DNA from 2 places in the Paenisporosarcina sp. genome. Region 2 is predicted to be linked to the other one. Evidence: a T-box and tRNA genes for the amino acid it is inferred to sense, from the RefSeq annotation. Region 2 holds a T-box; the other holds one or more tRNA genes.
The links. The T-box of region 2 lies ahead of proS (proline--tRNA ligase). A T-box ahead of a tRNA ligase gene usually reads a tRNA of that ligase, here a tRNA-Pro.
Positions count from the first base shown of each region.

Region 1: it has a tRNA-Pro gene. The T-box ahead of proS (proline--tRNA ligase) is inferred to sense a tRNA for this amino acid. The anticodon was not compared.

Region 1 covers NZ_JBYNRN010000043.1:1,343-11,160, forward strand. The annotation lists gene psaA (photosystem I core protein PsaA) at 1-1,618, shown strand, start outside; gene psaB (photosystem I core protein PsaB) at 1,682-3,883, shown strand; tRNA gene AC3EA5_RS15500 (tRNA-Pro) at 4,103-4,176, shown strand; gene AC3EA5_RS15505 (YggT family protein) at 4,299-5,264, shown strand; gene AC3EA5_RS15510 (hypothetical protein) at 5,380-6,273, shown strand; rRNA gene AC3EA5_RS15515 (16S ribosomal RNA) at 6,465-7,945, shown strand; tRNA gene AC3EA5_RS15520 (tRNA-Ile) at 7,991-8,064, shown strand; tRNA gene AC3EA5_RS15525 (tRNA-Ala) at 8,067-8,139, shown strand; partial or broken rRNA gene AC3EA5_RS15530 (23S ribosomal RNA) at 8,192-9,818, shown strand, end outside.
Region 2 covers NZ_JBYNRN010000047.1:120,336-143,325, reverse strand. The annotation lists gene AC3EA5_RS16995 (dipeptidase) at 1-686, shown strand, start outside; gene AC3EA5_RS16990 (YitT family protein) at 1,036-1,614, opposite strand; gene AC3EA5_RS16985 (hypothetical protein) at 1,930-3,597, shown strand; gene AC3EA5_RS16980 (3-hydroxyacyl-CoA dehydrogenase NAD-binding domain-containing protein) at 3,638-4,579, opposite strand; gene AC3EA5_RS16975 (hypothetical protein) at 4,630-4,761, shown strand; gene AC3EA5_RS16970 (glucose 1-dehydrogenase) at 4,786-5,520, shown strand; gene AC3EA5_RS16965 (NUDIX hydrolase) at 5,532-5,957, shown strand; gene AC3EA5_RS16960 (STAS domain-containing protein) at 5,996-7,015, shown strand; gene proS (proline--tRNA ligase) at 7,100-8,530, opposite strand; T-box leader at 8,665-8,869, opposite strand; gene AC3EA5_RS16950 (hypothetical protein) at 8,976-9,443, shown strand; gene AC3EA5_RS16945 (GNAT family N-acetyltransferase) at 9,446-9,898, shown strand; gene AC3EA5_RS16940 (DUF3221 domain-containing protein) at 9,956-10,336, shown strand; gene AC3EA5_RS16935 (pentapeptide repeat-containing protein) at 10,357-10,989, shown strand; gene AC3EA5_RS16930 (hypothetical protein) at 11,033-11,539, opposite strand; gene AC3EA5_RS16925 (NfeD family protein) at 11,749-12,270, shown strand; gene floT (flotillin lipid rafts scaffold protein FloT) at 12,289-13,830, shown strand; gene AC3EA5_RS16915 (HD-GYP domain-containing protein) at 14,024-14,959, shown strand; gene AC3EA5_RS16910 (HAD family hydrolase) at 15,005-15,697, shown strand; gene AC3EA5_RS16905 (NUDIX hydrolase) at 15,657-16,121, shown strand; gene AC3EA5_RS16900 (GtrA family protein) at 16,135-17,190, opposite strand; gene AC3EA5_RS16895 (hypothetical protein) at 17,725-17,979, opposite strand; gene AC3EA5_RS16890 (GNAT family N-acetyltransferase) at 18,088-19,080, shown strand; gene AC3EA5_RS16885 (AAA family ATPase) at 19,058-19,564, shown strand; gene AC3EA5_RS16880 (Dph6-related ATP pyrophosphatase) at 19,564-20,223, shown strand; gene AC3EA5_RS16875 (hypothetical protein) at 20,327-20,701, shown strand; gene AC3EA5_RS16870 (class I SAM-dependent methyltransferase) at 20,804-21,964, opposite strand; gene AC3EA5_RS16865 (histidine phosphatase family protein) at 22,085-22,633, opposite strand; gene ribH (6,7-dimethyl-8-ribityllumazine synthase) at 22,804-22,990, opposite strand, start outside.

The DNA.
Region 1 (9,818 bases), on a different contig from region 2:
AGGTCACCAAATTCATGTAGCATTACCTATTAATAAGTTACTAGATGCAGGTGTATCACCACAAGAAATACCATTACCTTATGAATTTATCATTAATCGTGAATTAATGAGTCAATTATACCCAAGTTTTTCAAAAGGTTTAGCACCATTCTTTAGTGGTCAATGGGGTGAATATTCAGATTTCTTAACTTTTAAAGGTGGTTTAAATCCTGTTACAGGTGGTTTATGGTTAAGTGATACAGCTCATCATCATTTAGCATTAGCTGTTTTATTTATTATTGCTGGCCATATGTATCGCACAAATTGGGGTATTGGTCATAGCATGAAAGAAATCTTAGAAGCTCATAAAGGTCCTTTTACTGGTGAAGGTCATAAAGGCTTATATGAAATTTTAACAACATCTTGGCATGCTCAATTAGCTATTAATTTAGCTTTAATGGGTTCGTTAAGTATTATTGTTGCTCATCACATGTATGCAATGCCACCATATCCGTACATTGCAACTGATTATGCTACTCAACTTTCGTTATTTACTCATCATATGTGGATTGGTGGATTCTGTGTAGTTGGTGGTGCAGCACACGGTGCAATCTTTATGGTTCGTGATTATACACCAGCAAATAATTATAACAACTTATTAGATCGAGTATTAAGACATCGTGATGCAATTATTTCACATTTAAATTGGGTTTGTATTTTCTTAGGATGCCATGCATTTGGATTCTATATTCATAATGATACAATGCGAGCACTAGGTCGTCCACAAGATATGTTCTCAGATAAAGCAATTCAATTACAACCAATTTTTGCTCAATGGATTCAAAACATCCATTTATTAGCACCAGGTACAACTGCGCCTAATGCTTTAGCAACAACTAGTTATGCATTTGGTGGAGAAGTTGTTGAAGTTGGTGGAAAAATCGCTATGATGCCTATTCAATTAGGAACTGCAGATTTTATGGTTCATCATATTCATGCTTTTACTATTCATGTAACAGTATTAATATTACTAAAAGGTGTTTTATACGCGCGAAGTTCAAAATTAATTCCAGATAAAGCAAATTTAGGTTTCCGATTCCCTTGCGACGGCCCAGGTCGTGGTGGTACGTGTCAAAGTTCAAGTTGGGATCACGTATTTTTAGGTTTATTCTGGATGTATAATTCAATTTCAGTTGTAATTTTCCATTTTAGTTGGAAAATGCAATCAGATGTTTGGGGAACTATTACACCAGATGGTAGTATTTCACATATTACTGGTGGTAACTTTGCAAAAGGTGCTATTACAATTAATGGTTGGTTACGTGATTTCTTATGGTCACAAGCTTCACAAGTAATTCAATCTTACGGATCAGCAGCATCAGCATATGGTTTAATTTTCTTAGGTGCGCATTTTATTTGGGCATTTAGCTTAATGTTCTTATTCAGTGGACGTGGTTACTGGCAAGAATTAATAGAATCAATTGTTTGGGCACACAACAAATTAAACTTTGCTCCAGCTATTCAACCACGTGCTTTAAGTATTACTCAAGGTCGTGCTGTTGGTTTAGCTCATTATTTATTAGGTGGTATTGGAACTACATGGGCATTTTTCTTAGCACGTGCTGTTTCAATCAGTTAAACAAAATCAAAAGATTAATTTTTATTCATAACTAAAATTTCTATAAAAAGGCATCTAACAATTATGGCAACTAAATTTCCAAAGTTTAGCCAAGCCCTTGCACAAGATCCAGCAACGCGAAGAATTTGGTATGGTATAGCTACTGCTCATGATTTAGAAGCACATGATGGTATGACTGAAGAGAATTTATATCAAAAAATTTTCGCATCTCATTTTGGTCATTTAGCCGTTATTTTCTTATGGACAGCAGGAAATCTATTCCATGTTGCTTGGCAAGGAAACTTTGAAAAATGGGTAAGTAATCCATTAAAAGTAAAACCAATTGCCCATTCAATTTGGGATCCACATTTTGGTGAATCAGCAATTAAAGCATTTAGTAAAGGTAATACATACCCAGTTAATATTACATATTCAGGTGTATATCAATGGTGGTATACTATTGGTTTAAGAACAAACCAAGAACTATATGCAGGAGCTATTGGTTTATTAATCTTATCATCAGCTTTATTATTTGCTGGTTGGTTACATTTACAACCAAAATTTAGACCAAGTTTATCATGGTTTAAAAACAACGAATCTCGATTAAATCATCATTTATCGGGCTTATTAGGTGTAAGTTCATTAGCTTGGACAGGACATCTTGTGCACGTAGCAATTCCAGAATCTCGTGGTACTCATGTAGGGTGGGATAACTTCTTAACAACTCCTCCACATCCAGAAGGGTTAACTCCTTTCTTTAATGGAAACTGGACTGCTTATGCTGAAAATCCTGATAATGCTACACATATTTATGGAACATCTGAAGGTGCAGGAACAGCTATTCTAACATTTTTAGGTGGTTTCCATCCGCAAACTCAATCATTATGGTTAAGTGATATGGCTCATCATCATTTAGCAATTGCGGTTGTTTTTATTGTAGCTGGTCACATGTACCGAACAAATTTTGGTCTTGGTCATAGTATGAAAGAAATCTTAGATGCTCACCGTCCTCCAGGAGGTCGTTTAGGTGCAGGGCATGTTGGATTATTTGAAACAATTACAAATTCTTTACATATGCAATTAGGTTTAGCATTAGCATGTTTAGGTGTTGCAACATCTTTAACAGCTCAACATATGTATGCTATTACTCCATATGCATTCTTATCAAAAGATTTTACAACTGAAGCTGCACTTTATACTCATCATCAGTATATTGCAGGTTTTTTAATGGTTGGTGCATTTGCACATGGTGCCATTTTCTTTGTGCGTGATTATGATCCAGAATTAAATAAAAATAATGTTTTAGCAAGAATGTTAGAACATAAAGAAGCAATTATTTCACATTTAAGTTGGGCTTCATTATTTTTAGGTTTCCACACTTTAGGATTATATATTCATAATGATACGGTAGTTGCATTTGGCCAACCAGAAAAACAAATTTTATTTGAACCGTTATTTGCTGAATATATTCAAGCAGCTTCAGGGAAAGCAGTATATGAATTTAATACTTTATTATCATCTTCGACAAGTCCAGCTACAGTTGCTGGAAATCAACTATGGTTACCAGGTTGGTTAGAAGCAATTAATAATAGTAAAAATGATTTATTCTTAAAAGTTGGTCCTGGTGACTTTTTAGTTCATCATGCGATTGCTTTAGGGTTACATACTACTACTTTAATCCTTGTAAAAGGAGCTTTAGATGCTAGAGGTTCTAAATTAATGCCAGATAAAAAAGATTTTGGTTATAGTTTCCCATGTGATGGTCCAGGTCGTGGCGGTACTTGTGATATTTCTGCATGGGATGCTTTTTACTTAGCTATGTTCTGGATGTTAAATACAATTGGTTGGGTAACATTCTACTGGCACTGGAAGCACATGACAATTTGGGGTGGTAACCCTGGTCAATTTGATGAATCATCAAATTATATTATGGGTTGGTTAAGAGATTATTTATGGTTAAATTCATCTCCATTAATTAATGGTTACAATCCGTTTGGTATGAATAATTTATCTGTATGGGCTTGGATGTTCTTATTTGGACATTTAATTTGGGCGACAGGTTTTATGTTCTTAATTTCATGGCGTGGATATTGGCAAGAATTAATTGAAACATTAGTTTGGGCTCATGAACGAACACCTTTAGCAAACTTAGTTCGTTGGAGAGATAAACCAGTAGCTCTTTCTATTGTTCAAGCGAGATTAGTTGGTTTAGTCCACTTTGCTGTGGGTTACATTTTAACTTATGCAGCTTTTGTTATTGCTTCAACATCAGGTAAATTTGCTTAATTTTTTTTGGAAAGATTCAAATAAGTTTCATTTATTTAAAATGAGACTTATTTGAATAAATCTTCTGAACACTATTAACAATTAGTAAGATCCTAGATTTCTTTGCCAATGTTGCAACCAAATTTTTTGAAGAAATTCTTTTGAAATCTTGTCTAATTTCAAAAAATTTACTACAATAGAAGGATAGTCGCAATACAGAATCCCTCTTTCCCAGCGATTCGGGATATAGCTCAGCTTGGTAGAGCACCTGCTTTGGGAGCAGGGTGTCGTAGGTTCAAATCCTACTATCCCGATATTTTTACTGCTCAAAAGCAAATTTTTCTTCTTTACAATTCAAAAAATATATGTTATCATATATTTTGTAATTCAATATCGAATTTCTATTGAAAAATTTATTATAGTGAGATAGGAGAACATGAATTTAGATGAAAAATTTATTCCTGTTCGAAATGGTTTTTATGAGATTGTAGGCAACTGTGTAAAAAAAATAGCTGGATTCTTTGGTTTTCCTGAAAACCCTGGGATGCCAACTATTTCTGATCTTCCTAATGATATATATTCTCGATCACAATTTATTGATAGTCTTCCACGACATAAAACATTTTGGCCACCGATTCAGCGACCCGAAACATGGTTCGAGATGATCTTTGGTCCAGCTCCAAAAGTGGATTCAGTTCCGAGATATATTTATGAAAGTAAGGAAGAGGGATTTTATAATTTTTATATTGAAAATTATAAAAACATATATTTTCTACCTGACTGGTTTTCAGAATTTCTTCAAGTGCGGTTGAATATTTGTTTAGATCTAACAGTTTTAGAGACTATAATAGAAATAATTTTTGTTGGTCTAATGGTTTATTCTCAAATTGTAATTCTTAGAATTGCCTTATCTTGGTTTATTTATATTAATCCATATACTTTTCCTTGGTGTTACTTAGCAGCTGCAGTAGATTGGACCGAAGATGTCTTACAAGGTATTGTCCCATCAATTCTAGGTGTAAATATCACCGGAAGCGTATTTTTGGGAATACTTGGAGTAATTGCAGATAGTCTAAATCATTTAGTCTTGACGATGCCCTTTTTACCAAGTGAAGGAGAGGAAACCAAATTATTAATAAATCAACAAATGAAAGATGTTCTTGTCTTTCACTATCTGCCAATTTTATGGTATCGGTATCCCATACCGAATGAGATCAGACAATTTTGGTACCAGGAACGACCAGATATCTTAAATTATATGCAGCAAGCTTATCAAGATTTAAATATTCAATTTTTACCTGATAATCTTTTAATCAATCAAGAACTACTAACAAAATTCGAGAGTCCTTTAATCGATTCTCAACCTTTGATAACGAATTTGGTTTCAACCATCTTATTCTGAATAGATTTTAAGACTAATAATTAATGTCAATAATTTCCTTGACATTAATTTATTATTTTACTTCTTATTCTTTTAGATAATAATAATAATAATAATAGAAAGTAAATAAAAACATATGAGTCAAAATTTACCCCTAAGAGTTAGATACAAGAAAACTCTAAAAAAAAAAGTTCTACAGGACGTTGAAAATCTTTCAAGATTTTTGAAAATTTTCTCTATTGCGCTTCAAGTTCCGTCATTTGCAAACTATCAGTTAGAATCTCAGAGACAAAGGGAAGCAGTTTTTAAATTGCAATTCGAAAGTTCTTTCTTAGCACGTCAGGATGGAACATTCCTTTTTTTAATGGTTCAATTTTTACTGAAGAATCCCAATCTTGAACCAGATGGTAAGGGGTTTGGAGAACCAAAACCTTCTCTTCCTTCCCGGTTTTCGAAAAAGGTGAAAGAGATTTTTAAAAATATAACAAACCTCTATCATAGCCATCCGTATAAGCATAGATTGCTAATACTGCTTAGTATGCTTACGTTAAGTACAATTTACTACTACTCTGCAATTTTCAAGTATACGTATGCTTTAAACCTTGGTTATTTGAGCAATTACCTTATAGAATTAAATTCTAGGCTTCGTTTAATTGAATTATTGGAGAAATATAAAAAGGCAAAATTTTTAAAACCAAGATCTTTTGAGAATTTACCATTTCACAATGTACCGGTTGAGAACTCTTTAAATTCATTGACAAACTTGGAAATTGAAGATTATAAAAAATTACAGACAGATCTTCTGGAGAATAAATTAAAAAGTCGCCTTTTAGTATACCAAATTTTCGCATTGGCTCAGGAATTAAATCTTAGTCCAAAATCAACATGGACTCTGATAAGTATTGCTTTACTTGTTTTGCGTTTCCGGAAAGATTCTTCGGATACAGCTTCTTTTATTTTGCTAGTGAAATTTTTACTAAAAATTTTTGGATCAACTGATTCGAGCTCATGGACTGATCCAAATGAATAATTGCCACTTCTGTTTCAGATTCTCTATTTCTTGAAAATAGAGAATCTGAGAATATAAAAAATAAAAATAATTTTTGAAGTTTATTCTATTTCTTTTAATCTCCCTCTTTCTGATTGATTTTCCTTAGTACTCTCTGATTCAACTTGATAGAAATGCTTTTAGACAAAAGTAAAAAAAAAAATTCACGGAAATTTTAAGAGAGTTTGATCCTGGCTCAGGATGAACGCTGGCGGTATGCTTTACACATGCAAGTCGTACGAGAGTTTTTAACTCAAGTGGCGGACGGGTGAGTAACACGTAAGAATTTGCCTCTAGGAGGGGGATAACAACTGGAAACGGTTGCTAATACCCCATATGCTTTCGAGTGAAATGGATTTCCGCCTAGAGAGAAGCTTGCGGCTGATTAGCTTGTTGGTAAGGTAATGGCTTACCAAGGCGACGATCAGTATCTGGTTTGAGAGGATGATCAGACACACTGGAACTGAGACACGGTCCAGACTCCTACGGGAGGCAGCAGTGGGGAATTTTCCGCAATGGGCGAAAGCCTGACGGAGCAATACCGCGTGAGGGATGACGGCCTATGGGTTGTAAACCTCTTTTTTCAGGGAGGAAAAAAATGACGTTACCTGAAGAATAAGCATCGGCTAACTCCGTGCCAGCAGCCGCGGTAAGACGGAGGATGCAAGTGTTATCCGGAATCACTGGGCGTAAAGCGTCTGTAGGTGGTTTAATAAGTCAACTGTTAAATCTTGAGGCTCAACCTCGAAACCGCAGTCGAAACTATTAGACTAGAGTATAGTAGGGGTAAAGGGAATTTCCAGTGGAGCGGTGAAATGCGTAGAGATTGGAAAGAACACCGATGGCGAAGGCACTTTACTGGGCTATTACTAACACTGAGAGACGAAAGCTAGGGTAGCAAATGGGATTAGATACCCCAGTAGTCCTAGCCGTAAACAATGGATACTAGATGTTGAACAGATCGACCTGCGCAGTATCAAAGCTAACGCGTTAAGTATCCCGCCTGGGAAGTATGCTCGCAAGAGTGAAACTCAAAGGAATTGACGGGGGCCCGCACAAGCGGTGGAGCATGTGGTTTAATTCGATGCAACGCGAAGAACCTTACCAGGGTTTGACATGATACGAATTTCTTTGAAAGAGGAAAGTGCCGTTTGGAACGTATACACAGGTGGTGCATGGCTGTCGTCAGCTCGTGTCGTGAGATGTTGGGTTAAGTCCCGCAACGAGCGCAACCCTCATTTTTAGTTGCCTTAGCGAACTCTAAAAAGACTGCCGGTTATAAACCGGAGGAAGGCGGGGATGACGTCAAGTCAGCATGCCCCTTACACCCTGGGCTACACACGTGCTACAATGGGCGAGACAATGAGATGCAAATCTGCGAAGACTAGCTAATCTAAAAACTCGTTCTAAGTTCGGATTGTAGGCTGCAACTCGCCTGCATGAAGTTGGAATCGCTAGTAATCGCTGGTCAGCTACACAGCGGTGAATTCGTTCCCGGGCCTTGTACACACCGCCCGTCACACCATGGAAGCTGGTTATGCCCGAAGTCGTTACTCTAACCTTTTGGAGGAGGACGCCTAAGGTAGAATTAGTGACTGGGGTGAAGTCGTAACAAGGTAACCGTACTGGAAGGTGCGGTTGGATCACCTCCTTTAAAAATTTAAGTTTTTAAAAATTAGGTCGATAACAAAAAAGAAACGGGCTATTAGCTCAGTTGGTTAGAGCGCACCCCTGATAAGGGTGAGGTCTCTGGTTCAAATCCAGAATGGCCCAACGGGGGTATAGCTCAGTTGGTAGAGCACCGTCTTTGCACGGCGGCTGTCAGCGGTTCGAATCCGCTTACCTCCACATTAAAAACCAATAAGGTTTTGAAAGAAAATTAAGATTCTAGAAGTCTTAAATTCAAGGAATGAAGAGTTTATGGGGGATACCTTGGCATTCAGAAGCGATGAAGGACGTGGTTACCAACGAAATGCTTCGGGGAGCTGGAAACAAGCTATTATCCGGAGGTCTCCGAATGAGGAAACTCAAATACTTCTTATTGAATAAATAAATAAGAAAGAGCGAACCTAGGGAATTGAAACATCTTAGTACCTAGAGGAAAAGAAAGTAAAAACGATTCCCGTAGTAGCGGCGAGCGAACTGGGAACAGCCTAAACTTAGTAATAAGGGTAGTGGGACAATTTGAAATGATTAAATGTGACAATTAGACGAATAGAGTTGGAATGCTCAACCAAAGAGAGTGAAAGTCTCGTAGTCGAAAATTGAAACAATCCAATTGAATCCCAAGTAGCATGGAGCACGTGAAATTCCGTGTGAATCTGCGAGGACCACCTCGTAAGGCTAAATATTCCTGAATGACCGATAGTGAAACAGTACCGTGAGGGAAAGGTGAAAAGAACCCCGGGAGGGGAGTGAAAAGAACATGAAACCATAAACTTACAATCAGTAGGAGGACGACTAAATCGTCTGACTGCGTGCCTGTTGAAGAATGAGCCGGCGACTTATAGCTAGTGGCAGGTTAAGGCAGAGAATGCTGAAGCCATAGTGAAAGCGAGCCTGAATAGGGCGTTTGTCACTGGTTATAGACCCGAACCCGGATGATCTAACCATGGTCAGGTTGAAGCTTAGGTAATACTAAGTGGAGGACCGAACCGACTGATGTTGAAAAATCAGCGGATGAACTGTGGTTAGGGGTGAAATGCCAATCGAATTCGGAGCTAGCTGGTTCTCCCCGAAATGCGTTTAGGCGCAGCGATGAATGTTATAACTTAGGGGTAAAGCACTGTTACGTATGCGGGCTGGTAATTCGGTACCAAATCGTTGCAAACTAAGAATACTAAGTGTAGAGTTCATCAGTGAGACTGTGGGGGATAAGCTCCATTGTCAAGAGGGAAACAGCCCAGAGCACCAGTTAAGGCCCCTAAATAATTGCTAAGTGATAAAGGAGGTGGGAGTGCATAAACAATCAGGAGGTTTGCTTAGAAGCAGCAATCCTTTAAAGAGTGCGTAATAGCTCACTGATCGAGTAAACCTGCGCCGAAAATGAACGGGACTAAGTAATTTGCCGAAACTGTGCGATATATCAAAGATATATCGGTAGGGGAGCGTTCTGTTGTAGGGTGAAGTATTAGCGGAAGCGGATATTGACGAAGCAGAAGTGAGAATGTCGGCTTGAGTAACGAAAATATAGGTGAGAATCCTATACCCCGAAAACCCAAGGTTTCCTCCGGAAGGTTCGTCCGCGGAGGGTAAGTCAGGACCTAAGGCGAGGCTGAAAAGCGTAGTCGATGGACAACGGGTTAATATTCCTGTACCATTATTTGTTGACAACGAGGGACGGAGAAGGCTAAGCTGGCCGGATATTGGTTACCGGTTTAAACGTTCAAGATGATGAGAAACGGCGAAAACGTTTTGAGTTGAGGCGTGAATACCAGATGCTACGGCGTCGAAGCAGTCTATGTCATACTTCCAAGAAAAGCTTGCACTGTCATAAGCAAATAATGCCTGTACCATAACCGACACAG
Region 2 (22,990 bases):
GGTCACAACTCGATCAACTTGGTAATCAAGAAATTGGCGCAGTCCTCACAGTTGAAGGTGTCGATATGATCGGTGAAAGTCTTGAAAAGTTAGAGCTTTTATTGAATGCAGGTGTAAAACTAGTTGGTCTAACATGGAACCAAGCGAATGCAGTGGCACATGGAGCAAACGAACCTTCCCATTTAGGATTAACTCCATTTGGTCATGAAGTAGTAAAGTTGTTAAACAGTCGAAACATCATTATCGATGTTTCTCATTTAAATGAACAGTCTTTTTGGGATGTAGTAAAGGAAGCGAAACATGTCATAGCCAGTCATTCGAATGCTCGCAGTCTATGCGATCACCCCCGCAATTTAACTGATGATCAAGCGAAGGCTTTAATTGACAATGGTGGACACATTCATCTTGTGTACTATCCTTTGTTCATCAAAAAAGAAGTGAAATCTGTTACCATTGAAGACTTTATGCGTCATTTTGTACATTTGGCGAGAATCGTTGGTGTTGAACATCTTGGTTTAGGATCAGACTTTGATGGTATATCTGTATTTATTGAAGATTTGCAAGATGCGAGTAAAACGCAACGTGTCATCAATGCTTTAAAAGATTACTTTGATGATGATCAAATTCGAGGAATTGCAGCAAATAATTTTAAAAACTATATTCAACAAGTGATTGCTACTAGCTAGCGATCACTTTTTTGCTTAATAATGTTTTGGGGGAATTTATTTCATCATATTTCTTATCTAATTTCACATATAAAACTTGATTGTTTAATTCTTTGTTCGCGTATTCGTCTGTAGAGTTTATCACTATTAAATAATACGAACATTTTATTTCCAGCATCTTGATAAAAGAATTACTGAAACATCTTGTTCTGGAGATTCAATTATTACCTCTGAATATGAATTTAATAAGCCAAGATAGTCAATTAAAAAAATATCTAAACGGATATAAAGTTGTTGGGGAAATTGTAAGACATGAAAAAACAGAGTGGACGGAAGAGGGGAATTATATAATGAAGTTTCATTAGGAGGGTCATGTATGTACAACATTCCTATTTAAAAAGCTTGTTGTTAATCCCACAACAAGAATTGTAATAGTTGAGAGAAAGAGAGTATCAGAGGATAGGAAAAGCCATCCGCATAATACAACAATTGAATCAATTATAAAAATAAGGATGCCCACATTTATACCTATTTTGTCACTAAGGAACTGTGCTATAAGGTCTGTGCCGCCAGTACTTGTTTTATATCGCAACATCAACCCAATCCCAAGACCCACTAAGATTCCACCTACGATTGAGCTATATACTGCATCAATACGTAGTAGTGAATCCATAGGTTTTAAAATATCTATAAAAAATGCAGAAATAACCATTCCATGTAAGCTATTGTAGAAATAATCTCTATAGTTAAACCAAGCAATAATAAATATTGGCATGCTTAGAAACATAATTATAAGGCCAACTTTAAGTCCCCATATATAATTAAGGACTAGTCCTATACCAATAATTACCCCATCCAAAATTTCATAGGGTATCAAAAAAAGATTTATGCCTAATGATAGAAAGATACTACCGACGACTATTATCATACCTTTCTTTAATAAATACATACTAACCCTCCGAAATAGGACATGTATTTAACTTATGTATTATTCGTTCTGATGATGTGAAATAAGAGTTAAAATTTTACCGCAGGCAGAATTAGTTGAAGTGTGAAACTTTTTTATAACATTCATAACGTAAAAAATGATATGCAAAGTAGTCTGCACTTTTTTAAAAAAACGATTTATGAAATTGATTCAATAGATAAGCAAGGATATAGCTTGATCCATTTGTTGTATAGGATGCTTTCGAATGAGGATCTGAAACTTTTTACATGCGAAACCGTAAGTAATACTAGTACACCTAAGAAATGAGGAATTTATATGGGATTAACCCTACTTTATAGTGTTGTCATAGCAGTTGTTGCAACTTTACTGATTGTGCCACTGACGTTGCAAACAGAAAAGAAAAAAGGAATTGTAGCAGGATTGATTGGCACAACAATCGTATTAGCAATTGTCATATTTTTGTTTTACTACGTAACAAATATAGATCGGAATTTGACAGCTCTATGGCCACTTGCCATTTTAGCTACTGGCCTAGGTGCCTTTGTATCTAAAGGGAAGGAGCAACTTGTCAAAGGCGTTCTATTTATTGCGGCTCTCGCGTTTGGAGCATATATATTAAGTGCTGTTTTATTTAATGCGAATGAAAAATTCGATTCAGCAGTTATGGATCAAGAAGTAGAGATTGAAGCATTTGACGAAACAAAAACACCTGCAAGTGTACCTCCGCAATTTGCACGTAATAAAATGAAAAAAGCATTCGGTCAAGTGCCGAATACGAGTTATTACGAGTTAGGAAGACTGCAAATTCAAAAGGTGAATGAAGAATTTGTTTATATTGCACCTGTCGAATTCTCAGGTTTCTTTAAATGGATGAATGGAGATACGACACCAGGATATTTTACAATGAGTGCAACAGATTCTTCAGACAATCCAAAGTTTAAGGATGCTGAAATGACGTATACACCTTCGTCATTCTTTCATAAGAATGTAGCACGTCATTTACGTTTAGCGTTACCTGAAACCATTTTTTATGGAGATATGCAATTGGAAATTGATGATGAAGGAAAGCCACATTATATTCGTTCATATGGGAAATTTATTTCTGCACGAAATGGCTTTGAAGTGACTGGAGTAGCAGTGGTAAATCCACAATCTGGTGATGTGAAATCTTATTCATTGAAAGAAGTTCCGTCGTTTATCGATGGAGCCGTATCCCCTGAAGTGGTGAGTGTACAAAATTCTTATTTTGGTAATTATGTACATGGTTTTTGGAATAGTTTATTTGGTAAGAAGGATGTCAAAATCCCGTCAGATGAGGGAACAGAATCGAATGTCAGCCCAATTTTTAACGAAGAAGGCTCTATGTTTTACTTCACTGATTTTACGAGTCCAAAAGAAGGTGTAGATTCTATGCTTGGCTATTCCTTAACGGATGCTAGAACTGGAGAAGCCATTTATTATACAGGTAATTTAGAAGACTCCTATATGGATTCTTCTGGAGCTTTGCAAATCGTTGAGAAAAAATTCATCGAGAAAAAATGGTTTGGTGAAATGCCGATTCTATATAACTTCTATGGAGAGGCAAGCTGGTTAACACCTGTACTTGATGCAAATGGGTTTTTGCAAAACTACTTTATCGTATCTGCAGCTAATCCTGAAATTTCTACTTATGGAAATACGCCAAATGAAGCTTTGAAGCTATATAAGACGGCTTTGCAACGGGGTGGAAGTAGTGTGGATGGAAGTTCAAGTGCTGAGGAAGCAACAGCGAATGGAACGATTGACCGTGTATACAAAGAACGTGTTGGAGATTTCACGATTGTTTCCTTCCGATTAACGGATGGAACAAACTACATTGTTTCAACAGAAGTGGCACCTTATGCAATCTATTTAGAAGTAAAAGATGTCGTCAATGTCACATATTTAAATACAGGTGAACTGTTCTTACCAGTCAAAGAATTAACGATAAATGGATTAGAATAAACAAAGGCTGTCTCCAATATTAGGAGACAGCCTTTCTATTTTAAATGCGCGTTTTTAAGATGGCCATTTGCTTTTGATCACGTGTTTTTGCGAGTTCATCAATGGATGAAGCTCCATAAGAATCTCGTGATTTTTGGGCTAAACGTTGAATCGTTTCTTCATTTAACATTAAATCACCTTGCGCAGCCCAGCTCTTCTCCATTGTAGGTCCAAGATGGCGCATGAAAGCTTCCATTCCGCCTTGTCCACCACCTAAATGCATGCCAAGCATCGGTCCGGCAGCTGCCCATCTCAACCCTATCGAATCTTTGACGATTTCATCAACATCTTCCATTGCGACGACACCTTCATCCACTAAGTACATGGCCTCTCTCAACATAGCAAATTGTAATCGGTTGGCCACGAAACCGAACACTTCCTTTTGTATAAGTTGTGGAGCTTTTCCTAGTGCAATATAAAAAGCCATAGCGTCTTTAATAGCTTCTTTCGATGTGAAATAACCCGGTACCACTTCTACTAATGGCATGACTAATGGTGGGTTAAATGGGTGACCGATTAGCATTCTACTTTTGTTTTTCATTTTGGCAGAAATCTCACTTGCGGGTAATGTGGATGATGAAGACATTAATAAGGCGTGTGGGCCAATATACGTTTCTATTTCGGCAAAGAGTTGTTGTTTAAGTTCAAGTTTTTCAGGTCCATTTTCTTGAATGAATGAAGTGCCTTCTACAGCTAATTGAAGGTTACTAGTTAAAGTCAATTTCTCCATAAATCCCGTTGAAGGTAGTCCCAACAAGTCTAATGTTGACCCTATCGATTGAAAATGTTGGTCAACCACTTCTTGTAAATCACTTCTCGGATCATATATTCGGACGGTTAAACCGTGTGCTAAGAATAAGGTAGCCCACGAAAGACCAATAGTTCCAGCCCCTATTACTGTGACTGGATTAAATCGTTCTAAATCAGCATGAAGTTTTGTCATGATTGATCCTCCTAAGTTTATCTAAATTAATGGTATCATAAGGGAAGAAGATGTGTGAATTTAGTCATACAGATAGGGTGGTTGTAATGGTTGGTTTTGGTGGAGTACCAGAATGGTTTTATATCATTGCGTTTGCGGTAGTTATCATCATCATTATCGTGAATGAATGGTGGACTCGGTAGGGTTAATTTTAAGGAGGTTTCAGAATGGTACAAGCACAAGTTGTCATTGTTACAGGAGCATCTCAAGGCATTGGTCGCGGTGTAGCTGAAGCTTATATCGCAAAGGGTGCTCAAGTTGTACTAGCAGATGTGAATGAAAAACTTGGAAAAGAAATTAGTGAACAATTGGTTGGAAGTCTATTTATTAAAACGGATGTACGAAAAGAATCAGATATAAAGAAATTAATGGAAGAAACAGTTAAACAGTTTGGTCGAATTGATATCGTCATTAATAATGCAGGAAAGAGTGAGTTTAAAAACTTGTTTGATCTATCATTAGATGAGTGGGATGACGTAATTAACACAAACTTAAGAAGTGTTTTCTTGTGTTCACGAGAAGCTGCTGTATATATGGGGAAACAAGAAAGTGGCGGGTCCATTGTCAATATTGCTTCAACAAGAGCAATTATGTCTGAACCCAATTCGGAAGCGTATGCGGCTTCAAAGGGTGGAATTGTAGCAATCACGCATGCACTTGCTACCTCACTTGCAGAACATCGAATTACTGTGAATGCGATCTCACCTGGCTGGATTGAAACGACAGCTTACAATGATTTGCGCGATATTGATCATGAACAACATTTATCTAAACGTGTGGGTAAACCATCGGATATTGCAAAGGCTTGTCTGTATTTAACAGATCCTCAAAACGATTTTGTGACAGGCATTAATCTCGTAGTAGATGGCGGGATGACTCGAAAAATGATTTATGAACATTAAGGAGGTTAACGATGTTTCATTGGAAAGGTGCCGCAGGCGTCTGTATAAATGAGCAAAATCAAGTGTTAATGGTTCTTCAAGCTGGTGAAGATGAAGAAGCTAAGTGGAGTGTTCCATCCGGTGGAATTGAAGGAAATGAGACATTTGAAGAATGCTGTGTTCGAGAAATGGAAGAGGAAACAGGTTTACAAGTTGAAGTCATCTCAAGAATTCTTGATAAAGAGGGTTCTGTTGAACAACATGCGATTACCTTTGAATTACACTATTTTCAAGTAAAAATCGTACATGGCGAATTGACCGTGCAAGATCCAGATGAACTTATTTTAGAAGTAGCGTGGAAATCACTAGATGAATTAGACGCTTTACCGATGAGTTATCCTGATGATACAGAGTTTTTAAAAAAGTTATTAAAAGACGCCGCAAATGTTTCGAATTGATAGGACTGAAAACTATTTACAAAGAGGAGATTAATTAATTGAGCACATATTCGAATATAAATATTGGTGGCCTTCAGTTTGAATGGGAATTAGATAAAGGGAAGTTTATTTTTGAAGGACAAGATTCAGTCCTTTTTTGGATTTCCAGTGCTATGAAAACATTTTTCGATACAATTGAAGAAATTTCAGGCGAAGAAGCAACAAATTTGGTTTTAGAAGCAACTGGCTTTCGTCAGGGGATAGTGGTTGGAGAATATTTTAAAAACATGAGTGACATAGGTATTCGTGAAGCAGCAAACTTAATCACAAATACATATGCCTCAGCAGGTTGGGGTCTAACAACCATTCATAATTTAGATATTGAAGCAAAAACACTTACCGCTAATCTTAAGGATAGTTGGGAACATAAAATTAATGAAGCACAAGGAAAAACAACGGGTGGAAAATTCCTACCTGCACATTATGCAGGTATATTTTCAAGGCTTCTTGGTACAAATATGTGGTATGAAGTAAGACAGTATCAATTAGAGGGTCATGAATATAGTGTAGTTGACTACTTCCCTTCGAAGGTTTCAGTTACCCATAATATTCATCAACTTGCACGTAAAAAAGAATCAGAACAAATTCGTCATTTAGAAGCGATTGTAGAAGAAAAAACGCGAGAGCTAAAAGAACTTGTAAAGGAACTTTCTTCACCAATTATCCCTGTTTTTGATGGTGTAGTGGTCGTGCCATTACTCGGGAAATATGACGAAGAGCGCTCAGAAGAGCTGTTAGTAAAGACATTGCAAAATCTGCCTTCACACAAGGCGAACTATCTTATTTTAGACCTAACAGGGCTGGATAAAGACATTAGTCAACATACTGCTAGCCTTCTTGAAAAGATTGGTTCTGCAGCAACACTGATTGGAACAAAAACCATTATTGTTGGAATTTCTGCAGAACTAAGTATCGTCATATCTAACTCAGACATCAATTTATCTAAATTCGACTGTTTCCAATCTTTACAACATGGTATTTATTACGCTCTAGGACAAATGGGACGTAAAATAATATAAAACGGGGGTTCCCAAAAGTGTGAAAGATGACTTTTGGAAACCCCTATTTTCTATCTAATTAGAAGTGAGTCTTCACGTATGTGATCAATATGCTTTTGCCCAGTAAACCATTTCGATTGCTGGTTTATTGCAACATACGCATGTTTCACTAAGACTTTCCTGTTCAAAAGGAATACATCGTGACGTGGCAGTCGTTTCTTCCTTAATGAGATTTTCACAAGCAACATCTCCACACCACATAGCTTTTATATAGCCCTGCTTTCTATTTAAATGGTCTTTAAATTCGTCGAAGGAAGTGGCTATAGACGTATTTTCTTCACGATGATCTAATGCTTTTTTCAATAAATCTTGTTGTATCTCTTCTAACAGGGAAGGGATTTTAGTTTGTAATTCATCAGTTGAAACAATGATTTTTTCTCCAGTATCTCGGCGTACCAGGACAACTTGACCTTTCTCGATGTCTTTTGGTCCAACCTCTAATCGAACTGGAATGCCTTTCATTTCATACTCGTTGAACTTCCACCCTGGTTTCTTATCACTTCCATCAATTTCAACTCGGGCAACATGCTGTAAACTGTCTTTTAAGGAATATGCATAATCCAAAACACCCTCTTTGTGTTGAGCGATCGGTACAATCATTACTTGAGTTGGTGCGATTTTTGGTGGCATTACTAAACCGCGGTCATCCCCATGAACCATTATTACTGCTCCAATAATACGAGTCGTAAAACCCCAAGATGTTTGGTGAACATATTGTTGTTTGCCTTCTTTGTCTAGATATTTGATGTCAAACGCACGTGCGAATCCGTCTCCGAAATTGTGAGAAGTTCCTGATTGCAAAGCTTTCCCATCATGCATTAAAGTCTCAATCGTATAAGTCGATTTAGCACCAGAGAATTTCTCTTTCTCCGTCTTTTTCCCTTTAACTACTGGAATGGCTAACCATTCTTCACACAATGCTGCATATTCATCTAACATACGTAATGTTTCTTGTTGAGCTTCTTCTTCAGTGGCATGAGCGGTATGTCCTTCTTGCCATAAAAATTCAAGCGTACGTAAGAATGGACGCGTCGTTTTTTCCCAACGAACCACATTCGACCACTGGTTATAAAGCTTTGGTAAATCTCGGTAGGAATGAATGATGTTGCTGAAATGCTCACAAAATAATACTTCAGATGTTGGACGTACACATAAACGTTCAGCAAGTTTCTCGTCGCCGCCATGCGTAACCCAAGCCACCTCAGGAGCAAAACCGTCAACATGATCTTTCTCTTTTTGTAATAAAGACTCTGGTATGAAAAGGGGCATATAAACATTCTCATGACCCGTCGCCTTAATGCGTCCATCCAAAGCATTTTTAACATTGTCCCAAATGGCATAACCATATGGTCGAATAATCATTGATCCACGAACAGTAGAATAATCCGCTAATTCAGCCTTTGTTACTACATCTGTAAACCATTGGGCAAAATCATCATCCATTGCAGTAATACTTTTCACGAACTCTTTTGACATAGAAAACACCTCTTTCTTAGAATAGCTCCGTTTTGTTTTTTAAAAATTGAAGTAGAAGGTGGCGTTAAACACACCTAAAACTGAAACAAACGGAAATTTTGCCAATCCATTAAAACAAAAAAGCCTTGCTACAAACGAGGGACCAATTTCACATGGCGGTACCACCCTCATTTGAAGCAAAGCTTCACACTCTTACATGATAACGACTGTCGCCGCGACTATCTTTCGACATCGAACTCAAAGGCAGGTTCAAGAGCTGGTTTTTAGGAGTCTTTCACCACACAACTCCCTCTCTAAAAAAACACATTCATCTTTACTAGTCCTTATCAACGTTTAAAACTATATTTGTGTGATTATAGCCGGTAATGTTTCACACTGTCAATTAATTTTTTGAAGTCTGATGTGATATAATTACCCAAAGATACATTATGAAAAGAGGCGCATTATGCTAACATTTGAAGAAAAAACAGCAATTATAGAATCATTTCCTGAACTAACTAAAAAAGACGTTTCCCTAAAACGTGTGAATTATCATTTTGAGGGAAGTCTGTATGATAAAAAAACAGTTATTTATCATCTACATCCAAACGGCAATGGTTTTGTGTTTGTTGGAGATTTAAAGAAATACAATGCGGATAATAAGGGCATGCTGAACATTCGTGAAGCATCTGAAGAAGAACTTCGTGAGATGATTAGAGATTCAATTGGCATTCTTTCTGAGGAAGAAGTCTTTGAAGAAGAGAAGGTAGAAGAACAAGTGTGGAATAACAGAGAAGGACAAGAATTGAAGCTTATACACGAAGATACACTTTGGAACATCTACCATGGCATCAATTTAGAAGAGAGCTATGAATCATATGATGAAGCTGAAGAGTATTTGTTAGGCGAAGGGTTTCGCACTTCATCTAAATGAATATGAACATCCGCACGTTAACAAACGATGAAAAATTACCTTGGGATTTACTTTTACTAGCTGACCCGTCTCGTCTCATCGTGCAGGAGTATGTCAAAAATGCTGTTATTTATGTAGGAGAGCTAGAGCAAAAAATAATCGCTATTTGTGTTGTAAAAGAAACGGCTAAAACAATTGTGGAAATCATGAATATTGCTGTGAGTGAATCAATGCAAGGAAAAGGATTTGGGAAACAACTTATTCACTTTGCTGTGCAGGAAGCTTCCAAACGAGGTTATGCACAAATTGAAATTGGCACTGGCAATTCTAGCATCCCACAATTAAGTTTGTATCAACAATGTGGATTCCGCATTGTTGGAGTGGACTTCGATTATTTTACACGTCATTATGATGAAGAAATATCTGAAAATGGTTTAATTTGTAGAGATATGATACGACTAAGTTATGAATTATAAAGCTGAGAGTATGTTCTCAGCTTTTTTGTTCGAATACAGATTTAGGAGGTTAGCCATATGAAAGGAAAACGTGCTGTCTTTTTAATCATTGGACTTGTTTTATTAGCAATTGTGCTTGCTTTTGGATCAATACAATGGTTTTTTAATACAAGTTTAGATCAACTTGATTCCAGTGATTTAATGGAAATGGAAGGTCTTGTGGTAGAAATAGATGACCAAAAAGTCTTGCTAATTGAAGGACTTACCTTAAAAGAAGTAGAAGGGAAGTCTACAGACGAACTTTTGAATGAAGGACTAAATGCTATATGGTTTTCTTTATCGATTGATCAATTGGATGGAATTAAACAGTATGATCGCTTGAAGGTGAAGTTTGACCGCGTGGCAGAATCTTACCCTGGCCAAGCAAGCGCAAAAAGAGTTGAAAAGATAGAGGAATAAGTCGTACTGGAGGAATTCTCTTGAAAATAGACAAACCAAAATTACCGAAAGAACTCTATGAAATAGATGTTGCTAGCTTATTAGATGAAGACCGTTATATTTCTAGAGGAATCATTCGTTCGTGGGGGATTAATGAATTACCTGAAGGTAAGATTACATTTGATCAAATTCATTTTCAAGATGTATCGTTTGATGGGGTGCAATTCGAACAGGTAGAATTCATCGATTGTCGGTTTGATCGGTGTGATTTATCCAACGTGAATATGGGGGACGCTATCTTACATCGCTTAGAGATTAACCAGTCAAAACTAGTTGGCATGCAATGTTCTCAAAGTAGGTTGGGGCATATTCTTATACAAGATAGTGTAGCGAACTATGCTTCGTTTAGCTTTAGTCAGTTTAAGAATGTACGTTTTCAACAAACCGCACTTAGCAAGTCCGATTTCTTTGAATCTGGTTTTACGAAAGTGGAATTTGATTCATGTGAACTTGATGGGGCAAACTTTACTGAAACAAGTTTAGCTACTATTGATTTGAGTTCATGTACATACGAACAAGTAACAGTTAGTGTTGATAAGTTAGCTGGCTGTACCGTGTCCACAGAGCAAGCCTTGGGATTTGCAAAATCACTCGGACTTCTCATAAAAGAATAAATTGAACAGCTTGTATCCCTCTACGGTGTACAAGCTGTTTTAATTAAAGTGTACTCTCTATATGACCACTTAGCGCCTTTTCCCATTCCTCTATCTCATCATAGTTATGATCACCACTGTAATATTGAAAGTTCCCTAATCCCCAACCATTTTTACTATAAAAAAACCATAAATATACGTTCTTTTTAACGGTTTGTTTGCCTTTCTCCATTAGGATTAAATCTACTTCACCTTCTGGATACGTGTCATCCAATTTAACACGCAACCCATCGTAATCAACAATGTAAGTACCATCTTCTTTTAACTTCCTCATCCGTTTAACCCAAATGTTCTGTGCTTCTTTATAGGTTATGGTAGCTTCTAAATCGGTCGCCCTATCGTAATAATGAATTCCTTCAAATGCCTGGTCAAATTCTTGTGCAACTAAATGATTTAAGACGTCTTTCGCAACTCGTTTCGTTTGATAGCGATCGTTCATTTCGGGAAGATAAAAAGCAGCTAATAATAAGATGAAAAATATAACGGCTGCAAATTTGAGAATTGATTTCATGTGATCTCTCCTAAATGAAATTGTTAATTTCTACTAATTAATATAATGAATATTCAAAAAACAATCAAGGTGAAAATTTGCTTACCCAATTTCGGAAACTCATCCTAACCAAAACTTAAAACGAAAATTTTTGAAAAATGAAACTTTTCGTTTCGTACTTCGTATTTACTAATAACCACTAAAGATTAGGTTAAATGGGAGTGAATGACATGACGATTGAACAGATTTATTTCTACGTGCTGCTCTTTATGGGTGCTGCAACTATTTTGTATGTGTTTTTTGGAGATGTGGCAGAAGGGATTGGAGAGGGAATCCCTTTTCTTAATCCAACAATCATCATGGCGTTTATCACATTTGCATCTGCATCTGGTTATCTTCTAGAAAGTCTAACTAACTGGAATAGCTGGTTGATCTTAATCGCTAGCTTAGTGGCAGGAGCATTATTTGATGTACTCCTATATTTTTTATTTCTTCTACCGATGTCGCATGCAGAAGTGTCAATTGCATATACGGATGAATCGCTTGCTGGTCAAGTTGGGAAAGTGATTACACCTATTCCAGCAGATGGCTTTGGTGAAATTGTCATTGAAACCATATCCGGTTTAGTATCTAAGCGTTCTGCAGGCTATGACAATGAAGAAATTGATTATGGTAAAGAAGTATTAATTATTGAAGTAACAAACGGAACATTTCTCGTAAGGGAATATGAGCCATTTGATTTCAAAAAATAGAAAATGGGGGAATTGAGTATGGAGTTAGGAACGATGGTCGTTATAGGGATTGCGGCGTTTATTTTGTTAGCAATTATTGGGGTTTACGTAACGAAGTATAAAACAGTCGGACCAGATGAAGCGTTGATTGTAACTGGTAGTTATTTAGGTTCTAAAACGGTGCACACAGATGATTCTGGCAATCGAATTAAAATCATTCGTGGTGGAGGTACATTCGTATTTCCTGTATTCCAGCAATCTCAACCACTTAGCTTGTTATCAAGTAAATTAGAAGTGACAACACCTGAAGTTTATACAGAGCAAGGCGTTCCAGTAATGGCGGATGGAACAGCAATCATTAAAATCGGTGGATCGATCTCGGAAATAGCGACTGCGGCTGAGCAGTTTTTAGGGAAATCAAAAGAAGATCGTGAAAACGAAGCAAAAGAAGTATTAGAAGGTCATTTGCGTTCTATTTTGGGATCAATGACAGTCGAAGAAATTTACAAAAACCGTGATAAGTTTTCTCAAGAAGTGCAACGTGTGGCTTCACAAGATTTAGCGAAAATGGGTCTTATTATTGTTTCATTCACAATAAAAGATGTTCGTGATAAGAACGGATACTTAGATTCACTTGGTAAGCCTCGAATCGCACAAGTGAAACGTGATGCAGATATTGCAACTGCTGAGGCAGATAAAGAAACGCGTATTAAACGTGCGGAAGCTGCTAAAGAAGCTCAAAAATCAGAGATTGAACGCGCTACTGAAATCGCACTAGCTGAAAAAGAGAATTTATTAAAAGTAGCTGAATATCGTCGTGAGCAAGACATCGCAAAGGCACGTGCTGACCAAGCATACGAACTTCAAACAGCCGTATCTAAACAAGAAGTAATGGAACAGGAAATGCAAATTCAAATTATCGAACGTCAAAAACAAATTGAACTTGAAGAGAAAGAGATTTTACGTCGAGAGAAGCAATATGACTCCGAGGTTAAAAAGAAAGCCGATGCTGATCGTTATGCAATTGAACAAAATGCAGCGGCTGCGAAATCACGTGAAATGGCTGAAGCCGATGCTGAGAAATATAGAATTGAAGCTCGAGCACATGCGGATGCTGAAAAAGTACGTTTAGATGGTCAAGCCAAAGCAGATTCTGAACGAGCACAAGGTGAATCTGAAGCTGATATCATTCGTCTAAAAGGTCTTGCTGAAGCAGAAGCAAAACGTAAAATTGCAGAGGCGTTCGAGCAGTACGGTCAAGCAGCTGTATTAGACATGATCGTTCGTATGATGCCAGAATATGCGAAACAAATTGCTAGTCCATTAGCGAATATCGACAAAATTACAGTTGTTGACACTGGTGGAGGAGAAGGCGGTGGAGCGAATAAAATCACTTCCTATGCAACGAATCTAATGTCTACTCTTCAAGAAACGCTTAAAGCTTCTTCAGGTATCGATGTCAAAGAAATGTTAGAGAACTATTCGGGTAAGGGAACACTTCGCCCAAGTTTAGATCGAATTTCGTACGAAATGCAGGAGAAGAAAAAAGAAGAAAAAGCTGAAGAAGAAGTTTCTATCTAGATATCAAATCCCTCTATTAAAAATAGAGGGATTTTTATTTTCTCCATCGAAATAGTGTATATAGCTAGACTATATGTATAAATACTAAAAAAACTGACTAATTATGTCGAATTGTAATGACATAGGTCATGATATTCGGTAGAGTGAGTGTAAGAATACGTGTTGATAACGTTTTTTCGTATGGAGGCATTTTATGAAGCTAACGAGGGAACAAATTAAATATATAAAAGAAAATACGAATCTACCTCGCAATGATGTGGGTCATGCTATGTCTACATATATAGGGAAAACAAGTAATGTGGCCTATAGTCTTTTTTCATTGCTTCCGAACCGGTCTTTTTGGGTGCGTTATACAAAAGGAATAGGAAGTGGAATTGAGAAATATACAGTCGTACAAGGCATCTTAGAAGTTCAATATGAAGGTCATACTTTCATTTTGAATGAAGGAGAAACACTTGATGCATCAGAGTACCCTGAACTCCTGTCTTTTTATGGTGAAGATGCTGTGGAAATACTTGTAGAAATGTCCACGGAAGAATTTGAAACTAATTTTAGAAATACAGAAATTGTTCAGCGAGATGCTGCTGCTATTGAAAAAGTAGATGGATACACCTTTCACCATTGTTCGAGAATAAAAGATTACTCCATTGAATTATGGAAAAAACTAGGTCAGCCAATTGAACGTGTTACGATGCTACGCTGGGGAGCTTACTTCCACGATATTGGAAAGCTGGCTGTCCCAATTGAAATTCTAAACAAACCAGGAAAACTTACATCTGAAGAGTGGGAATTGATGAAATCTCATACCGTTAAAGGGGCTCAGATGATGAGGGAGCATGAGATCATTTGGTTACGTGATGCTGCATTTATCGTGGAAGAACATCATGAACGGTATGACGGAAAAGGATATCCCCATGGTTTAAAAGGGGAAGAGATTTCTTTGGAAGCATCAATTGTATCAGTGGTAGATTCTTTCGATGCCATGACAACTGACCGAGTTTATCGAAATGCTCTAACCATTAAAGAAGCAATTCAAGAGGTTATTAAAGGCAGAGGGACTCAATTTAATCCAACAGTTGTCGATGCATTTTTAAAATTACTACATGATCAAGAATTTAAATGGCGTTAAAAGACTTGGGAATTTTCCAGGTCTTTTTCTATAGGAGTGACGAATGTGAAGGCTATTATATTTGACTTGGATGGAACTTTACTCGATCGGAATTCTACATTAAAAGCTTTCTGTATAGCTCAACATGCAAAATTTAATCTTTCCATAAATCGAGAACGATATTGCGATCGAATAATCGAACTTGATGAAAATGGATATATAGGAAAAGAGCAAGTGTATTCGCAAATAGTTCAAGAGAATAATTGGTCAAATCATCTAAAAAATGTTTTATTTGAAGATTATATGCATCATTTCCACGAGTTTTGCGTCCCATATAAGGGGTTACATGAAACACTTAAAGAATTAGAGAGACAAAAATATGTAATCGGATTGATTACCAATGGGCGACACGAAGGACAACGTGCCAGCATCCAGGCACTTGGTATAGAAGCCTACTTTCAAGTTGTTCTCATATCAGAGTCTGAAGGGATTTCAAAACCAAACCCTTTAATTTTTCAACGAGCGTTATCCCAATTAAATTTGCTGCCTGATGAAGCGTTTTATGTAGGCGACCATCCTATTAATGATATCGAAGCAGCGAAAAAAGTAGGATTACTAACCATATGGAAAAGGAATGATGTGTATAAACAGGCCAATGCAGACGAGGAAATACACGAATTGAATGAAATCCTAAGTATCTTGAACAGGAGAGAAAATAATGAATTACATACAAAACATGAGAAAAATGATCGGGAATGAAACATTACTAACTGTTGGCTGTGGCATAATAATTGAACAAAATAACCAGATATTATTGCAACATCGAACAGATGCCGATGTATGGGGAATTCCAGGTGGTGTTATTGAAATGGGTGAGCAAGTAGAGGATGCCGCTCGAAGAGAGACATTAGAGGAAACCGGATTAACTGCTGGAGAACTTGAGTTATTTGGCATTTACTCTGGCCGAGAAGGTTATGCCAGTTATGCAAATGGAGATCAAGTTTATAGCATTCAACTGATTTTCTTAACCACAACGGTTACGGGTGATTTAATTCAAGTTAGTGATGAAAGTCATGCGCATCAATACTTCGATAAACATGATCTACCAGACAATATTAACTCTCATCAAAAACGGTTTATCATGGATTGGGTCAATGGATTACAGACCCCTATTATCAAATAAAGCCAAGGCACAATTAATTGTGCTTCGGCTTTTTCTTTTTGAACACCCATTCCCTTTGAATAACAAAACCAACTAAGAATAGAAGACTGTCTACAATCGCTTTTATCACGATTTCGCCTTTTCCGAATAGATCATACGCTCCGTGAACAAGACTAGCTGACAGAACCATGATAATAACTGCTAGAATCACATATTTAATAAATGACCGTTCGTCACCTTTTTTGAAGACTTTTTTTCGATTAATGATGTAATTGAACGTTCCAGAGATGACTCTCGCGATAATCGTTGCAATCACAATATAAAGTTCTGGGGCATTATCTTTCCAAAGCCATATAAACAACGCAAATAAAGCCATATCTAAACCAAAAGAAGCGACTCCTGATAGGGCAAACTTCAAGAACACTTGATAAATTTTCATCGATGACTTGATGGGTTGGAAATGGGATGATTCATTATTATTGGTATACACAGTTTCAATCTCCACCTCATATATCGGTATTCCTTCATCCTTAGTCGCAGCTAACAGATTTAACTCGTAATCGAAGGCTTCCCCTTTTATTGAAAGTAACCACGGAAGTTGTTTTCTTAAAAATAATCGTAATCCGGTTTGTGTATCAGTAATTCCAATCCCTGTGGTATATCGAAATAGATTTCGAGTGAGTTTATTGCCAAAGCGACTTCGAAAAGGAACATGCTTTTGATCAAAATCTCGAACTCCTAAGCCAATGCCATTATAATCATATGAGGATTTTAGTAAGTTGCAAATGTCCTTCGTCAAATGTTGACCATCTGCATCAACAGTAATGATTTTTTGAATATGAGGACAATCGTTCAGTATGTAATGAAAAGCAGTTTTTATCGCACGTCCTTTCCCTTGATTGGCAGCGTGAGATAGGACTTTAACTTCGGGTAATTCACCAATTGAGTGGAAAAAAGGCTGATAATCTTGACCGGAACCATCATCCACAACCAAGATGTTTGTAAAGCCTACTTCAACTAGTTCTTCAATCGTGGTTCGACATGATTGTTCTGGCTTGTAGGCTGCAATCAAAATACAAGTAGTATCCATGCAAAATCCTCCTTATTACCCTTTACCCATATCCTTCTAACTTCAAGCTAAAAAAAGGAATTGAAAAACGTATGTCGAATCTTTATACAATATCAGATCTCTAGTGTTTGACTTAATATGAAAGTGGGAGTCTAGCAAGTTTCATTTTTTCGCAGGAGTCTTCGGTGAAATACTAATGTAGGATGTGAAAAAACACTTGTTTAAGTAAGTGGTTAGTTAAGTCCTTAATTTGGAGTGGCGTTAATGAAATTTTTATTCTAACCAATCCTTGATAGACTGATATCGCTTTATAACATTCTCACCAATAGAGGTTCTAAGTCATACATTCAATATGTGTAATAACAAGTTTTATATTCTTTTTAGTTGATTGCAATGGAGGCGGCGACTCCGACGGGAACAGCACAAACTGAAGACCCTGGACTAAGCGTAGCGAAGGAAGCGGCTGAAGTTGTGCCCGCGGAAAGCGTCCGCCGCAATGGAAATCAACATTTATAATTGTCTACAGTCTAAAACAAAGTGAATTTTATTGCTAATTCATAACTCTAATGAATAAAAAGCGAATATCAATAGTGAAACAACTACTACATTTATTAAATAATACGTATTTCTCGAAATCTCTCGATCTAACCATGCAATTCGATCGACAATCTTATAACTAATAACCATAATCGCGATTAAAAATAACATGGCAACAAATGTGGACATATTATACACATGTAAATCGATGAATCGCACAATGATTAATGTCCCAGCCATTATCATCCCATAAGCTACTCGTTTTAACGGCATTAACATCAACCTCCTTGAATGCTACAAGTATAGCAATTCATAGAGGCTATAGAAAGATAATTTCATGTTAATCAAGTAGGGAAGACAAAATAGAAAGGGGTTCTGAAAATGATACAATTTGTTGGGTTAGATGAACGATTCCTTCCGCGAATGGCAGAAATTTTATCGCTTCGTCAAACAGCAGAGAGATCCAAATATCCATTTTTACCAGAAAAATTTGAGAATCCAGATGAAACAGAGCATATTTTACGTTCGGAAATGAAAAAACCATTTGTGAATGGACTGGTGGCGCTTCGCAATAGCAAGGTTATTGGCTATTTACTTTATGAGTTTAAAGAAAATGCACAAAAAGGTCGGCATATATTAATCAGCTATCCGTCAATTGCAATTGACGTGACAGAACATCCAAGACTGGTTCGACTTATGTATGCAGAGGCAGGTTCAGAGTGGATCAAACATGGTTATTTTCAGCATATAATCTTCGCTCCATTAGGTAATGAACGTCAGTTAAATGAATGGCTAGAACAAGGATTCCGTTTCGATCAAAAATATGCAGTTCTAGATATGAATCAATATGAAGCGAAAAACAAAGATCAAGTAAATATTCAAGTACGTAAGAGCGTAGAAAATGATGAAGAATTACTTAAAAAAATGTCTAGATGGAATAGTATTCATCAAGCAGCTGCCCCTTCCTGGAATCCAATCACGAAAGAAACACTGGAAGACGTAAAAAGCGGATATGCTTCACTTGCGAGTGATGCGGAAGCAATTGTTTTTTTAGGAGAAGAAAGAGGAATTCCTGCAGGTTTTCACGTGTACTATGAAGTTGAAGCGAGTGATACTATGTACACACCAGAGAGATGCGTGGAATTACCTGCAGCTTCTACCAACCCCGAGTTGCGCGGAAGAGGGATTGGCAAAGCATTAACTGATTTTAGTGTAAATGAGCTGAAAGAAATGGGATATCGCTATTGTCTAGCTGATTGGCATACACCAAATCATCTTTCTTCTTATTTCTGGCCAAAGATGGGGTATCAGCCATTTATGGTGAGGATGCTTCTTACAGTAGATAACCGAATTGCTTGGGCCCATGGCAAATAGAATTCGAATTATTGGACCAGTGGGAAGCGGGAAAACCACTCTTACACGTAAACTCTCAGAAGTAAAGGGCATTCCTATGTTCACTTTGGATGATATGGTATGGTCCAGAGGTCCAAATGGAGATACAAAGAATTCAACCGAATACCGTGATGCATTGTTAAACGAGGTAATTCAAAAGGAATCTTGGATCATTGACGGCACTCATTTAGGCTGGGCTGATGTATCATTTGAAAAAGCTAATCTGATTATTTTTTTGAATCCATCTGTATCAGTTCGAATTTATCGATTTTCCAAACGATTTTATAGACAAAAAAGAGGCATTGATCCTATAAGTTATACGCCAACATGGACAATTTATGGCAGAATGTTCAAATGGACATATCAATATGAAACGATTTACAAACATCAAGTTCGAACGATTATGTCAGAAGTACAAGCAGAGTCAATCGAAATACAAGATAGCAAAGAGTTAGGAGTTTTTTAATGGAGAAACAACCATTTGTGGCATCTTGGAGTGGTGGGAAAGATTCCGCGATGGCATATTATAGAGCAATCCAATCAGGCATGACGCCAAAAAAATTATTAACTATGTTTCAAGAGGATGAAACCATTTCAAAATCTCATGCATTGCCTTTTGAAGTTGTCCAAGCACAAGCTGATCGAGTGGGTATTCCGTTAATGATACGTGGAGCGGGATGGACCGATTATGAAGTGAAATTTATTGAAGCCATGAATGAATGTCGTACAGATGGAATTACACACGGGGTTTTTGGTGATATCGACTTGGTTGGACATCTAGAATGGGTTCAAAAAACATGTGCTAAATCAGAAATTATTCCTATCCATCCATTATGGCAAGAGCCACGCCGATCCATTTTGGAAGAAATGTTAAAAGTGGGATTTGAAGCAGTAATTGTCGTCATTAATACGCAGATGATGCCTTCATCATATATAGGTAGAACGTTTACTGTTGAGTTAATGAACGAGTTGGAAGCGCTTGGTATTGACTCCTGTGGAGAAAATGGGGAATTCCATACAATCGTGATTAATGGACCTATCTTTTCTTCTCGTGTGCCAGTAACATTTGGAGATGTTCGCGAAAACGAAGATTATGTTTTTTTAGATGTTTCCCTTAGTAAATGAGGATAGACACCTTTTGACGAGGAAATGAAAACGGCCATCCCTAAAAAGGTTGGCCTTTTCGTTTTAGTGTAAATTAACGACTGATTACGAAGGAGGGATATTTTTGACATCCAAAAAGTATTTGTCTAGCCTATTTATTTTTTCTGTATTTTTCTCAATTGTAACAGGCTGCACCAATAGTTTTTCAGACAGTGGGGCTAGTAAATCTTCAGCGGATTGGGCAATTTCGTTTGTCGTTTGGAAAGGGTACATTTATCAAATAAGTGATGAATATATCGATGACATAAGTGAAGAAATAGGCGAAGTAACAAAGTATTCGGATATGGAGGGAACCTACTCTGGAAATTTTTCTAATGAGTACCCAATTGGTACAAAATTTTACGCTATAAAAGGAATAAGTACGGAAGAAGCAATAGCCATTGCGGAAGATAGTAAATATAGAAAAGCAATTAGGAAAGGAAAATACGGAGAAAAGTGATTTTTCTTTTTGGGTGCATCCCGTTATGAATCAAAAAAACAGGCATCCAATCATACAGTTAATTGGATGCCCATTTTGGTTTTATTTTATCCTCATAGAAAGTTATAGATACTCGACTAATTCTTTCTCTAAAAATGGAGTGGCACCTAAAAAATCTCTAAATGCTTTGTATTTTTTCTGTTCATCTTCACTTGGTTTATTGCCTGTGAAATAAGCACGAATTAAGATGTTTTTTGGTGTATGTTCCATATCAATAAATTCGAGTAATTGTGCTTCGTAGCCTACCAATTTTAATAGTTCTGCTCGGATTGAATCAGTTGCAAGAGCGGCAAAACGTTCTTTTATTAATCCGTGCTGAAGCATAATATCGAGTGTCGGACTGGAAAGCTGTGAGTTTAACTCATGCTGACAACAAGGGACACTTAAAATTACTTTTGCTCCCCATTTTACAGCTCGAGCAAGTGCCATATCTGTAGCGATGTCACAAGCATGAAGTGTTACAACCATATCTACAGCTGTTTCTTCGTTATAATCATTAATATCCCCAACTAAAAACTCCAGATGATCATAATTCAAATCGTTAGCGATTTGTTGACACTCTTCAATGACTTCTTTTTTTAAATCAAGTCCTGTAACGCGAATATCTAACCCTTTTTCTATTCGTAGGTAATGATAAAGAGCAAATGTTAAATAAGATTTACCTGAACCGAAATCTAAAATTCGTACAGGTCGATCTTTCGGTAAATATTCAAGTGCATCATCAATAAATTCGACGAAACGATTGATTTGACGAAATTTATCATGTTTCTGTTTTTTGACTTTGCCATCAGGGGTTTGTACACCTAACCTGACAAGGAATGGGTAAGCTGTATCTTCACTTAATAAGTAGTTCTTTTTACGGTTATGAGAAAGGTTTACTACCTTTTTTGTTTGAACCTGATCCGATTTCCATAACACTTTAAACTTTTTAGAAAGCTGTATATGAATTTTTTGTTCCTCAAATTCAGCTTGAACTTGGCGAAATTGTTGAAGTAGCTCTTCAAGCTTTGGTGCTAAGTTTGAAATCTCTATATTTTCATGTTTGAGTACTCGCTCATATTGATATTCTAATTGAATATGATAAATACCTTTTAATTCAACCGGTTTCATTTTCACACGTTTTACTTCGTCACTCTTTGAACGAGGTTGACTAACCGTTGCTGCTATTAACGTTTTATTTTCAATAAGCTTCAGAAGCTGTTGAAACATATCAATATATTCCATAAATTCGCCTTCTTTTCGAATGTCTTTTGTGTAAGTTTAACACATTAATTAGGCAACCTTTTGATAGTTGGGTGTGCATTCGCATGCTGGAAGAAAAAGGGGTAACCCACCTTAACACAATTAAGTTGGTGTGTTGCTTATCTCATTCCAAACTCTTGAAATATTTGTGGTTGAGTGATCAATGGTGAGCATGTACACATCTGGATTGCTAAGTGATTTCCATTCGTAAAAACCAAAAGAATCATCAAAATGTTTTAATATTAAGCTCATCAAATTACCGTGTGTAACTAGGATAGATTGATTTGGCACTTGCATAATGACTTCTACTCCACGAGCAGTTGCTTCGCGACTCGATTCACCACCAGGAAGTCTTAAATCCAAATCAGAAAAGGTTTGTTCAAGCTGAGTCATCCAATCTGGTAGATCTATATCGCTTAAAATTCGTTCGGCTAATCGTGAATCCGTTTGAATTTCAAGTTGCTTACATAAAGCAGTTGGCGTTATCGATTGTTTTGCTCGAAGATAAGGACTCGAAATGATATGTTCTACTTCTTTATTTTCAAAAAATGAAACCAAATCTTGTGCTTGTTGGAATCCGGTTGAAGTTAACGCGGCATTTGGTGCTTGACCAGTGGCGGAACAATGTCTAACTAGGTAAATCGTTTTCATTACAATCACTCCTTGTTATTCAAGTTTATTATAGAAAATGATCTATGTAAAAAGGGGTGTCCTTAAAAAGCCACTGTTATGACTTTTGGGACACCCCTTCAAACTGTAATTAAAGATCTTGGTTTTTTACACGTGTTTTTTAAAGGTAAGGAAAAGTTTCAGCGTTATAATTAAGAGAATTTTTTCATTAAGTCTGCCATTTCGATCGCAGCAGTTGCAGACTCCCAGCCTTTATTCCCAGCCTTCGTTCCAGCACGTTCGATCGCTTGTTCAATCGTGTCGGTTGTTAGGACACCGAAGATGACTGGAATATCGTGCTGATACCCAGCATTTGCAACACCTTTAGCGGCTTCGTTA